3 regions of the Cryobacterium lyxosi genome follow, and region 1 is predicted to be linked to each of the others. Evidence: predicted binding sites of a transcription regulator. Region 1 holds the regulator's gene; each other region holds the start of a gene.
What was found. The regulator LexA, encoded in region 1, represses DNA repair genes until DNA is damaged. The targets are predictions, from matches to a motif close to TCGAACANNTGTTCGA.
Positions count from the first base shown of each region.

Region 2: a site for LexA is predicted at 1,780-1,795, ahead of E3T27_RS06300 (Rv2578c family radical SAM protein). Genes of this name have one in related genera too.
Region 3: a site for LexA is predicted at 1,743-1,758, ahead of E3T27_RS02390 (HNH endonuclease signature motif containing protein). Genes of this name have one in related genera too.

Region 1 covers NZ_SOGT01000014.1:31,896-36,044, reverse strand. Annotated here, with positions in the region: gene metE (5-methyltetrahydropteroyltriglutamate--homocysteine S-methyltransferase) at 1-1,206, shown strand, start outside; gene lexA (transcriptional repressor LexA) at 1,315-2,019, opposite strand; gene E3T27_RS12705 (LysM peptidoglycan-binding domain-containing protein) at 2,310-2,735, shown strand; gene E3T27_RS12700 (histidinol-phosphate transaminase) at 2,767-3,867, shown strand; gene hisB (imidazoleglycerol-phosphate dehydratase HisB) at 3,901-4,149, shown strand, end outside.
Region 2 covers NZ_SOGT01000008.1:7,356-11,504, forward strand. Annotated here, with positions in the region: gene E3T27_RS06295 (sensor histidine kinase) at 1-361, opposite strand, end outside; gene E3T27_RS06300 (Rv2578c family radical SAM protein) at 536-1,771, opposite strand; gene E3T27_RS06305 (DNA topoisomerase IB) at 2,037-3,146, shown strand; gene E3T27_RS06310 (hypothetical protein) at 3,276-3,734, shown strand; gene E3T27_RS06315 (hypothetical protein) at 3,731-4,012, shown strand.
Region 3 covers NZ_SOGT01000002.1:302,539-306,687, forward strand. Annotated here, with positions in the region: gene E3T27_RS02380 (cation:proton antiporter) at 1-575, opposite strand, end outside; gene E3T27_RS02385 (SDR family NAD(P)-dependent oxidoreductase) at 649-1,485, shown strand; gene E3T27_RS02390 (HNH endonuclease signature motif containing protein) at 1,823-3,658, shown strand; gene E3T27_RS02395 (SCO7613 C-terminal domain-containing membrane protein) at 3,857-4,149, opposite strand, start outside.

The sequences.
Region 1 (4,149 bases):
GGACTTGTCAATGGACGGGCCGCGATCGCCGGGCCGTTGGCTGAAGCCGCGGCGGCGCTGGCTGCGCGGCACAGCGCTCCTGGCGTGCGCGACGGCGCCGTACGCCTCCGTGCTGCGGCGCTCACCGACGCCGATTTCAGTCGAGGCGCTTACGCCGATCGACTGAGCGCGCAGGATTCCGCCTTGCAGCTGCCGTCGTTGCCGACAACCACGATCGGATCGTTCCCGCAGACCGGTGACATACGTCGAACACGGGCCCAGTTTCTCAAGGGAACCCTGGCCGCCGATGAGTATCGGTCCCTGATGCGCGCCGAGATCGGTCGGGTGGTGGCACTGCAGGAGGAGATCGGGCTTGACGTGCTGGTGCACGGAGAACCCGAACGCAACGACATGGTGCAGTACTTCGCCGAAAACCTCGATGGGTTTGCCGTGACCGAGAATGGCTGGGTGCAGTCCTACGGCAGTCGCTGCACGCGGCCGTCCATTCTGTGGGGTGACGTATCGCGCCCGGCACCGATCACGGTGGACTGGTCGGTATACGCGCAGAGCCTGACGACGAAGCCGGTCAAGGGCATGCTCACCGGACCGGTCACGATTCTGGCATGGTCCTTTGTGCGCGATGATCAGCCGCTCGGCGAGACCGCCCGCCAGGTAGCCCTGGCCCTGCGCGATGAAATCGGCGATCTGGAGGCTGCGGGCATCAAGATCGTCCAAGTCGACGAACCGGCCCTGCGCGAACTGTTGCCGCTGAAGAAAAAGGACCACGCGGACTACCTGGATTGGTCGGTCGGCTCGTTCCGTCTCGCCACGGCCGGTGTAGCGGATGCGACCCAGATTCACACCCACCTCTGCTATTCGGAGTTCGGCGTTGTCATCGAAGCCATCCGCAACCTTGACGCAGACGTCACGAGTATCGAAGCGGCCCGTTCCCGGATGGAGGTCGTGCGGGAAATCGAGGCTGGCGGGTTCGATCACGGCATCGGCGCCGGAATCTATGACATTCATTCACCCCGGGTGCCGAGCGTAGACGAATTGACGACCCTGCTCGATACCGCTCTGGAATCGATTCCCGAACGACAGGTCTGGGTGAATCCGGACTGTGGCCTCAAGACTCGTGGCTACGACGAAACCGTGCAGTCGCTGCAGAACATGCTCGCCGCCACGCGGGTGGTGCGCGAACGCCTCAGTGCCGACGTGATCGCCTGACTCGCCTGACTCGTCTGACTCGTCTGATTCGTCTGACGGGGTGACAAAAAGGGCCGGACCACCGGCTGGTGGTCGGGCCCTTTTGTATGACACCAATCAGCGCGACGACTAGACCGAGCGCAGGACCGCGACTACTTTGCCGAGGATGTCGGCGAAGTCACCGACAATGGGCTCGAAGTTGCTGTTGCGCGGCAGTAGCCAGGTGTGGCCATCGCGCTTTCTCAAGACCTTCACCGTGGCCTCATTGTCGAGCATAGCCGCGACGATCTCGCCGTTCTCTGCGGTCTTCTGCTGACGAACAACGACCCAGTCGCCGTCGCAGATGGCAGCGTCGATCATGGACTCACCCACAACCTTGAGCATGAACAACTCTCCCTGCCCAACGAGCTGGCGGGGAAGCGGGAAGATCTCGTCTATCTGCTGGTCGGCCGTGATCGGGATGCCCGCGGCGATGCGACCGACGAGGGGTACCATCGCAGCATCGCCGACCTGTACGCCCGGGTGAAAGCTGTCCTGGTCACCGGTGCCGACGTCTTCGGGGGCGCGCTGAATCTCGATGAGGACTTCGAGGGCACGGGGGCGATTCGGGTCGCGGCGCAGGTAACCGCTGAGTTCGAGTTGATTGAGCTGGTGGGTCACGCTCGACAGCGAGGCGAGACCGACCGCGTCGCCGATTTCCCGCATGCTCGGCGGGTAACCGCGCGAGCTCACCGAGCGCTGGATCACGTCGAGAATAGCGAGCTGGCGTTGGCTCAAACTCTTGCGGCGCCGAGTGCCGCCCTTGTCGCGGGTACCACTGGTGTCTTGTGTCACGATGTGCCCTCCTGGAGTAGGTCCCGCCTGGCCTGAAACCGTGTCATGCGGGAATGTCGGTGGTGTCTGATTGAGTATCAATGCAGCAATTATCTATCGAAAGTTTATCCAGTCACATGCCTGGGAACAAACACTTATTCGAGTGTGTCGCGCTTAATTCCGGGCTGAGCCGAGAAAAAGCTTGCATGTTCGATTGTTCGAAGTTATATTCGGAACATAGTTTCGTATCTGGGCCTCCCGGCCGAGGTCCGGATACGAGACTCGTAACGCGCTTACCTTGGAGGTTTGACATGACCACAGTATTTGCATCAGCAGTTCCCGTATCGGCAGCCCTCACGCCCGTCCCGCGCCTTCGTCTCACCCGCCGCGGTCGCTTGGTTTTCACAACTCTTGCTGCCGTACCGCTGGTGATCGTCGCCGTGTCTTTCGCCATGAACGGGGGTGCGGCCGGGGCTACGGACTCCGCCGCGGGCACCGACCTCATGTCGTACACAACCGACTCCGGAATTGTCACGACCCTGACGTACTTCCCAACCGACGTCGGTTCCGCCCGGTTCATCACGGTCGAGCCCGGCCAGACCCTGTGGGACCTCGCCGAAGATATTTCGCCGGCGGACGACCCGCGCGACGTAGTGGCCGACATCAAACGACTCAACGCCCTGGCTGTTGAAACATTGCAGCCGGGCCAGCGCCTGGAAATCCCCTCCGACTCCTAGGAAGGTATCGGCAGACGCGCGGGGCCGTAGCATGGAGAGGGTGACCAGTCTCGAAGATCTCCCGCTCCGTACCAATCTGCAAGGCCTCACCCCATACGGTGCTCCGCAATTGCATGTTCCGGTGGCCCTGAACGTCAACGAGAACACGCACCCCATTCCTGATGCGGTGGCGCGCGACATCCTCGCTAACCTGGCCGAAGCCATCCACTCGGTGAATCGGTATCCCGACCGTGAGTTCACGGCTCTGCGCGAGGCGCTGGCCCTCTACCTCGGTGAGGGGCTCACCGCCGACAATATCTGGGCGGCAAACGGGTCCAACGAAGTACTCCAGCAGGTGCTTCAGGCGTTCGGCGGGCCGGGGCGCTCCCTGCTTGGGTTTGCCCCGACTTACTCGATGTACTCGATTCTCGCCTCCGGTACCGACACCACCTGGATTCCGGGCGCGCGTGACGCCGACTTCGAGCTGTCTCCGGCCACCGCCGTGAGTGAGGTCACCCGAACCAACCCCGACATCGTTTTTCTCTGCTCCCCGAACAACCCCACCGGCACCCCGCTCTCGCTTGAAACCATCGCCGCCGTCTACGCCGCGACCGACGGCGTCGTTGTCGTTGACGAGGCCTACGCCGAATTCGCGCCCGCTGGCACCCCGAGTGCGGTCACCCTGCTGCCCGGTCGGGAACGGCTTCTCGTCTCCCGAACCATGAGCAAAGCCTTCGCCTTTGCCGGTGCCCGGGTCGGCTACCTGGCTGCTGATCCGGCGGTGACGGATGCCCTGCGCCTGGTCCGTCTGCCGTACCACCTCTCGGCGCTGACCCAGGCCGCTGCGAACGCCGCCCTGGCGCACAGCGCTGAGATGCTCGCCATGGTCGACGACATTCGGGGGCAGCGTGACCGGCTCGTGGTCGAGCTCGCCCGCCTGGGCTATTCCCCGCACCGAAGCTGGAGTAACTTCGTACTTTTTGGAGGAGTGGCCGACCCGCGAGAGACCTTTGAGGCGTTGCTCGCTGAGGGAATCCTCATTCGCGACGTGGGTATTGCCGGCCATTTGCGGGTGACGGCCGGGACCGAGAACGAGACGTCTCAGTTCCTCGAGGCACTGGGCCGCCTGGGGCGGGCCGGCACGCCCGGTTGAACTGATTCGGCCCGAGGCGAATAAGCTAGCAGTATGAGTTCTCCTGCCGGCATTCTCGCGCCCCGCGTCGCCCACCTGCAACGGGAGACGAGTGAATCCAGCATCGACCTCTCGCTCAATCTCGACGGCACCGGCGTCAGCGATATCCGCACCTCGGTGCCGTTCTACGACCACCTCCTCACCGCGTTTGCGAAACACTCGCTGTGCGACCTCACTGTGCGTGCTTCCGGCGACATCGAAATTGACGTCCACCACACGGTCGAAGACGTGGGAATCGTGCTC
Region 2 (4,149 bases), on a different contig from region 1:
TTCCGGCACCGCCGACCATGACGAGCGCCATTTTGGGCATGGCAACGAGGAACATATTCGACGCGGGGAATGCGTCTGGGACGCCGAGCACGGTCGTGGTGAAGACGTAGACGCCGAGGGTTCCCACGACAAGGTAGGCGACCGCGAATGCAATGCGGCGGTGCCGGGTGAAGAGCACGAGCAGGGCGCCCATGGCCACGACGACCCCGACTGTCACCCAAAGTTCGGGACTGTGCAGACTAAGAACGGCAACCGAGACGACTGCGGCCATGAGACAGGTCAGCGCAAACCAGTGTGCGGCCCGCGCGAGGGCACGCGTGAGCGTCAGCTGGACCAGGTGGCCGGGTAACCCTAGAGACATATTTCCCCCGCGTTAAGTATGCCACCGGGGGTGGGCGGTGGTTGAGCGGGGGTGCTGTTGGGGTGCTTGGGGTTGGCGTTCGCGGCATCCGCTCGCCGGGCCCATGTTATGGCCCCGGGCCCAGTTTCTAAGCTGGGCCCACGGCCCGGGCCCGGGCCCCGTCCCGGAACGGAGTCAGAACAGGGTCGGCGCCAGATCGGGCGGAAGCTCCGCCGCGATCAGCGATCGCGGCGCCTCCGCAGCGCGGGCCCACGTTATGGCCCCGGGCCCCGTTTCTAAACTGGGCCCACGGTCCGGGCCCGGGCCCCGTCCACTTGACGCGGCCGGCACACTTGAGGCGGCCAGCACACGGGGCGCGGGCGGGGGCGACGCGGGCGTGCGGGAGCCGGACGTCGGCATCCGCTCTGGGGAGACCGGAAGGGCACTTGACCGCAGGCCACCGGTGGCTGGGTCGACGATTCCACGCTCCAGGCCGTGCGCACGAATGAGGGGTTTGATGCGGGCGGCGAGCCAGGTACGGTACTCCTTGGGCGCGTATTGGCCGCCGGCGTAGAGTTCTCGATAACGGCCAACGAGTTCCGGATGCTCGCGCGCCAGCCACAGCAGGTACCAGTCTTTGACGGCGGGCTTGAGGTTGAGTCCCGAGTAGAGCACGCTCGTGGCGCCGGCGGCCTTGGCCCGCCGCAGGGCCTCGTCGAGGTGGGCGCGGGTGTCGGTGAGAAAGGGCAAAATTGGCATGAGAAAGACGCCGCAGTCGAGTCCGCGTTCGCGGACCGCGGTGACCGTGGCAAGGCGCGCCTTGGTGGTGGGGGTTCCGGGCTCGACCGACTGCTGCAACTCGTCATCGTAGATTGCGATCGACATGGCCAGGTCCACCGGAACGTGTTCGCTCGCCTCCACGAGCAGGTCGAGGTCGCGGCGCAGCAGCGTGCCTTTGGTGAGAATGGAGATGGGCGTCTTGCTGTCGGCGAGGGCCGCAATGATGCCGGGCATGAGGCGGTAGCGTCCCTCCGCGCGTTGGTAGGGGTCGGTATTGGTGCCAAGAGCCACTGGATGCCGGCCCCACGTCGGCTTGGCGAGTTCTTTTCTCAAGACCTCGGCCACGTTGACCTTCACGATGATCTCGCTGTCGAAATCTTTGCCGGCGTCGAGGTCGAGGTATTGGTGCGTGGTGCGCGCAAAGCAGTAGGTGCAGGCGTGTGAACAGCCGCGGTAGGGGTTGATCGTGTAGCCAAACGGCATCGTGCTCTGGCCGGGAACATGGTTCAGCGCCGACTTGCACAGGATCTCGTGGAACGTGATTCCCGCGAACTCGGGCGTCTGCACGCTGCGCACGAGGTTGTTCAGGCGGGCGAGTCCCGGCAGCGCCCCAACTTGTTCGGTCTGTAATTCTTGTGAGCTCCACCGCATGCATCCAGTCGAACACAGGTACTAGTCAAATGCAAGTGCTGCGCAATAGATCCGGACTGAAACGAATGCCGGCGGCCGCCCCGCGCGCGCTGCCTCTTCGCAGCACTCGTCCGGAAAGCGGGCACCCCTAACACGGGGTGCCGCGAAATGTACCGGGTGCCGCGAGGCCTGACGTGCGGCGCGACCTCCGAGACGGGGGGCGTCGCATCCGTTCGCGAGTGATTCGCACTACTCTTCCGGGCAGGCGCACAGAGAGGGGATCCGCATGACCCGGTTACGACGCAGCGACCCGACCCGACCAGGGTATTCCCGGCGGCGGGCGGGTACGGGGTTCAGCTATCGCGACCCGGCCGGGCAACAAATCACCGACACGGAACTGCGGCAGCGGTTCGCGGCCCTCGCTATCCCTCCAGCGTGGAACGACGTCTGGATCTCACCGCACTTGAACGGTCATATCCAGGCGATCGGCATCGATGCCGCCGATCGCCGCCAGTACATCTACCACCCGGCCTGGCGTGAACAGAAGGACCGCCTCAAGTTCGAGCGCGCGCTGCAGTTGGCCTCGTCTCTGCCGCGGGTGCGCGGCCAGGTCACCCGTGAACTGCGCGGCGACGGCCCGCCGCGCACTCGGGCACTCGCCGCGGCATTTCGCATGCTCGACCTGGCCTCACTGCGCATCGGTAGCGAGCGCTATGCCGACACCTACGGCAGCCACGGACTCTCGACCCTGCTCTGCTCGCACGTCACGGTGCGCGGCGACGAGGTCAGGCTTGATTTCCCGGCTAAGAGTGGGCAGCAGTTCGAGGGCGTGATTACGGATGCCGACCTCGCCACCTACCTGCGTGCCCGGCTGCGCGAACGGCCGGCCGCACCCCTGCTGTCCTGGGTGTTGGATGGCGTCGAGGACGTCGTCTCGGCCTCCGACATCAACGATTTCATCAAGGAACGCACCGGCGGCGAGTTCACCGCAAAGGACTTTCGTACCCTGCGGGGCACGATCGCGGCCGCACAGAGCCTGGCGCAGAGTTTGACGGCGAGCCTGGCGGCGAGCGCGCGACCGGCGGGGCCGGCTGCCGGGGGGCCGGCCGGTGGGGCGGGCCCCAGTGGTGTGCCAACCTCGTTTGCTGTGTCCCCGGCATCCACTGCGCGGCCACCACGCGCGGCAACGCGCAGCCGACGCTCCGATGACCGCGCCATCGCCGAAGCGATGCGGCAGGCCGCCGATGCGCTCGGCAATACGCCGGCGATCGCCCGCACGAGTTACGTCGATCCGCGCGTCGTCGATCTGTTTCGCGCGGGTGAAACCATCGACCCGGCGAGCCGGGTATCGGTCGAAACAGCCCTGCGGGCACTTTTGCTCGGCGACACGGAGTGAGCAAAAAAGTCACCCGGCACATTGTCGCGCCGGCAGCGCGAGCAAATTTCAGTGAATGTCCCCTGTTCGGGGTATAACTTAAATGTCGCCGGTCGAGGCGCAGCTATGGTCATCGAGAAAGGTATGCCCGTGTCCCACGATTCTGATCCCGTTGAAGAGCCGCCGCTCAGTATTCCGGAGCCGCCGAGCACACCGACCAATCCCGACCAGCTCGTGGGACCGGACGGCCCCGACGGCCCCGACGCGGAACACGCGGAGCCTGCCGGGAATCCAGGCGGGTCTTCCAGGGAACACCCCAAACCGACCATTCCGGTCGCGAGTGCGAGTGCGAGCACCGGCCCGGACGGTCCAGCTCCGAGCACCGATGGGTCGACTGCGGGAGAAGCTGCCGTCGCAGCCGCGGTCGAGCCGGACAGCGACACCGAGGTGAACCTCGACGACGTGGACCCGGTCGACAACCCCTCGAACCCTGATCTGATCGGCCGCGACGTGGGTGACGATGATCCCACCCGCGCCGAACCCACGACGCCGATCCCACCCGCGCCGAAGCCAGGGCCAACACCCCGCAACCTGAAGGAGTCCCCATGAAAGGCAAATTCCTGTTCCTCGCCGGCACCGCAACGGGCTTTGTGCTCGGGTCCAAGGCTGGCCGCCAGGCCTACGACCGGCTGAGCGCGAAAGCCCACCGGCTCTGGGGTGACCCCACCACGCAGAAGGTTATCCCGCAGGCCGAGACCATTGCGCGCGACGCAGCATCCGTGGCGCAGACCAAGGTGAGCGATCTGCTGGATCGCACCGAGGCATCCGTCAAGAAAGAAGAGTCCAGGACCAGTCCGAAAGCGGATGACGGGGGCCACGTCATATAGACCACCGGGGAGTCGGCGGCCACGCGGGCTCCCTGCCGGTGCACGGTCTCCCTACTGGTGCACGGTCTCCCTGCCGGCGCACGGTCTCCCTACCGGTGCACGGTCTCCCTGCCGGCGCACGGTCTCCCTGCCGGACA
Region 3 (4,149 bases), on a different contig from region 1:
AGCACAACGTAGAGCGCGACGGCCAGCAGCGCCACGAGCGCGGCCCCGAGCGCGGCGCGGCCGGCATTCGGCGGGTCAATGGCCAGCGGCAGCGCCACGATCGCAGCAATATCGGCGATCGCGACCTGCGCGGTGAGCTCGAGCACCGATCGGCCACGCAAACCCAGCGAATGAATAAGAGGCAGCACGAGCGCGGCCGACGAGGAGGCGATCAAGACTATATATAAGAGTGCATGATTTGTGCCAAAGATCAACGCGATGGCCACGCCGAGGGCGATCGCCGAGAGGGTCACCAGAATTGCCCGCACCAGGCCGGTCGCCAGTGCTGCGCGAATTGCGCCGGAGCGAACAGGCACGTGCGTGCCGGCCACGAACATGATCAACGCGAAGCCGATATCCGCTAGAAGGGTCAGTGTGGGGTCGCTTGCGTCGACAAAGCCGAAACCGGTGCGGCCGACGATCACACCGGCGCCGAGCTGACCGATCACGACGGGAATGTTCCACCGGCGCGGTGTCGCCAGCAGCGGCCCGAGCAGTGCGATCACGGAGATGATCGCGAGGGTATGAAAGTCCATCGGCACCTCCCCGATTCTGCTGCTAGCCCGAGCGTAGTCCCGCAAGAGAAGGCGCAGGCGGCATGATGGAGGTATGAGTCGAACCGTAGCCGGAGCCCGCGTGCTGATTACCGGAGCTGCCAGGGGAATGGGCCGCTTGTATGCCGAACGCTGCGTCGCCGAGGGGGCGAAAACCGTCATCCTGTGGGACCGCGACGGTTCCGCGCTCGCCGCGACCACCGCCATCCTGACTGAACGTTCCCACGGACGCACGCGGGTCGCCCCCTACGTCGTCGATATCGCCGACCTCGGCGCCATCGCGCAGACCGCTCAGCGGGTGCGTACGGAGATCGGCGACCCCGACGTGGTCATCAACAACGCCGGCATCGTGCGTGGCAAGTATTTCTGGGAGCACGACAACGGTGCAGACACCCGCCCGACCATGCAGATCAATGCGCTTGCGCCCATGTACATCGCTCGCGAGTTTCTGCCGGCGATGATTGCGAGCGGATGGCGTGAGTCACGCATCGTGAACATCGCGTCGGCCGCCGGCACCCTCAGCACCCCGCGGATGAGTGTCTATGCCGCCTCGAAAGCGGCCATGATCGGCTGGAGCGATTCGCTGCGGCTCGAACTGGTGCAGCAGGGGCACGGCTATGTCAAGGTGACCACGGTCTGCCCGAGCTACATCGACACCGGCATGTTCACGGGGGCCAGCGGGCCGCTGCTCACCCCGCTGATGACGCCGGAATACGTCGTTGATCGGGTCTGGCGGGCGATGCTGGCCGGCAAGCCGCAACTGCTGTTGCCGTGGACGGTGAACCTGTCGAAGGTGCTTCGCGGCGTACTGCCATTGGCCGCCTGGGACGCCGTGGCTGGTCGCGTTTTCGGTGTCTACCGGTCAATGGACCGCTGGGTCGGTCGCGGGTAGCTGCCCAGTTTCGGTGAGGGTGACAGGCTCGAGGTAGACCAGCACCGGTGCCGAACCGATTTGTTCGTCGCCAAACCATCGTGCGGCGTCACTTCAGCGTTGACGCAAGCCGAAACAAATGGGGATTCTGGGTTGACCGCCGTTGGCCTGCGCCGTCGGCCTGCGCGAGTCGGCCTGCGCGAGTCGGCCTGCGGTTGCCGCCGCCGGTCGAGACTCCGTCAACGAAGGCGAAACGGTCTCAAAACGCGAATAATGTCCCGAATATAACTTCGTATCGAAATCTAAAATACACTGAGATTTCCTCGACTGACAGCCTTGATTTTGGTAGAATTCAAGCATGAGCCAGAGCGGCGAGACCCCCCAAGCGGGCTCAGTCGATTCCGATTCCGATTCCGACTTCGACGGCGATTCCGACTTCGACGGCGTGTCCGAGGGAGAATTCGCCGAGTGGTCGTTCTCGGTAGAAGACCGCGCATTCTTTGACGCGTTTCGGCTGCAGTGCCTGTCCGAGTGGCAGGCCGAAGACGAAGTCGAGGCACAATCTGCCGCGACCGTTGCGGTAAAAATCCGGCAGGACTTGCAGCTCGCCGACGGTCCGACCATCCCAGCCGACCTCGACCTGGCTGAAGTGTTCGCCGCCGTCCCGCCCGAGCACCTGTTCGACGAGAACCTCCGCGAGGAGTTTCTCTTCGCCGAGTACAACGCTCGTCAGCTTCGCGCTGACCCGCCCGCGCAGGACTTGCCCGCGCAGGACTTGCCCAGTGACGTGAACCCGTTCCAGCGCCGGCAGGCGCAGTTCGTCGACCGGGTGCTTTATCTCGAGAGGGTCATTGCCTGGGCGCAAGCGAGCAAGGCCGAGGTTCTAACCGAGGCGTGGGATTACACCACCAACACCGCCGAGACCGGCCGACCGCAGGCTGGGCTGCAACACGAACACGACTGGGATGCCACCTTCGCCGCCCAGCAGGGTTTGGTCGCGGAGATGGCGTGTGCGCTGCGCATCCCGTCCGGCACCGCGTCCGGTCTTCTGCACGAGAGCCGCGTGTTGGTCGAATCGCGTCCGCAGACCCTTGCTGCGCTTCGCGCGGGGAAGATCTCCCTGCGTCATGCGCGGCGGGTGCTCGACCAACTCGACTCCGTGCCCCCGCCCGCCCGGACCGAGCTGGAGGCGGTGTTACTGCCGCACGCCTGCACGCTCACTCCGGCACAGTTCGACGGTAAGGCCCGAAAACTGCGTGAACGATTCCACCCCGACAGCATCACCGTTCGCCGTACCAAGTGCCTGGCCGACCGCAAAGTCATGTTTTTTCCGGACAAAGACGGCATGGCCACGCTCTGGCTGCGCGCCGCCGGTGAGGACCTCCACGGCATCTATACCCGCGTCACCGACGTCGCCATCAGTCTGCAGGGCCCCGACGAGCCCCGCACGCTCAGTCAACTCCGCGCCGATGTCGCCGTCGACCTGCTCGCCCAAGGCGTCACCAGCACCGGTCTCGGCGCCGGCCTGACGGCCAACGTCAACATCACTGTGCCGGTTCTCACACTGATGGGGAAGAGCGAGGAGCCGGGGGAGCTCGAAGGGTACGGGCCGATCGAACCGGAGACCGCCCGCCGGCTGGCGGGAACCGCGACGAGTTTTCTGCGCATCCTCACGCATCCGCACACCGGCATCGTGCTCGACGTCAGCGCAGAACCGTTCCGAGTGCCAGCAAGCCTGAAGAAATACCTGCGCCTGCGTGATGGGACGTGCCGGTTCCCTGGCTGCAACCGCTCCGCCGGGCATAGCGACCTCGACCACACCCGCGACAAACAATTCGGCGGGCCCACCACCGCCACCAACCTGCACTTCCTCTCTCCCGCCCACCACAACCTCAAGCACTACTCGGCGTGGACCGTCATCGCCGACCCCGACGGCACCCTGAATTGGACCAGTCCGGCGGGCAAGCACTACGCCACCGATCCCGCCACCCGCATCAGTCCACCGCGACAACAGACCGACACATCACCACCGCGACCTGGGTCCACCGCCGACCCGACCACCGCTAACCCGACCACACTCGACCCGACTCCGCCCGGTTCTACCCCGCCCGGTTCTACCCCGCCCGGTTCTACCTCGCCCGACTCGACGGCCTCTGCTTGGGACATAGTCGACCCCGACCCGCAGCCGTTCTAGGTGCGGGGCTCGTAGCCCCCGCCCGTTTGGAAGACCGGTCCGATCGTGAACCACGTGCTGGGCGCAATCGCTCGGCACCGTGCGGCACCACACCACACCGAAGGGCACGACCTGGCAGGGCGCAGCACAACAGCACCGCCCGGAACAGCGCAGCACTGCCCTGCACCGCACTGTCCTGCCCGGCGCAGCACTGCCCGTCTACCGCAGCGCACTGATGCGCAGGGCAACCGACTTGAGGTTCGCGATGCGCTGTTCGTAGCGTGCAGCGAGCACGATAAGCAGAAGACCGCCACCACCGAGCCAGAGGAACCACGGAATCACACTGTAGGCGAGGGCGATCCACGGCCAGAGCTGGGCGACACCGTGGATGAGCAGCACGACAGCACCGATTACGAACGGCGCTTGCAGTCGCCTCGAGCTACCGATCACAAGCACAATGATCGCTGCAATTCCGAGGCTGACGATGCGCCACAGGTCGTTGTACGTGAGAT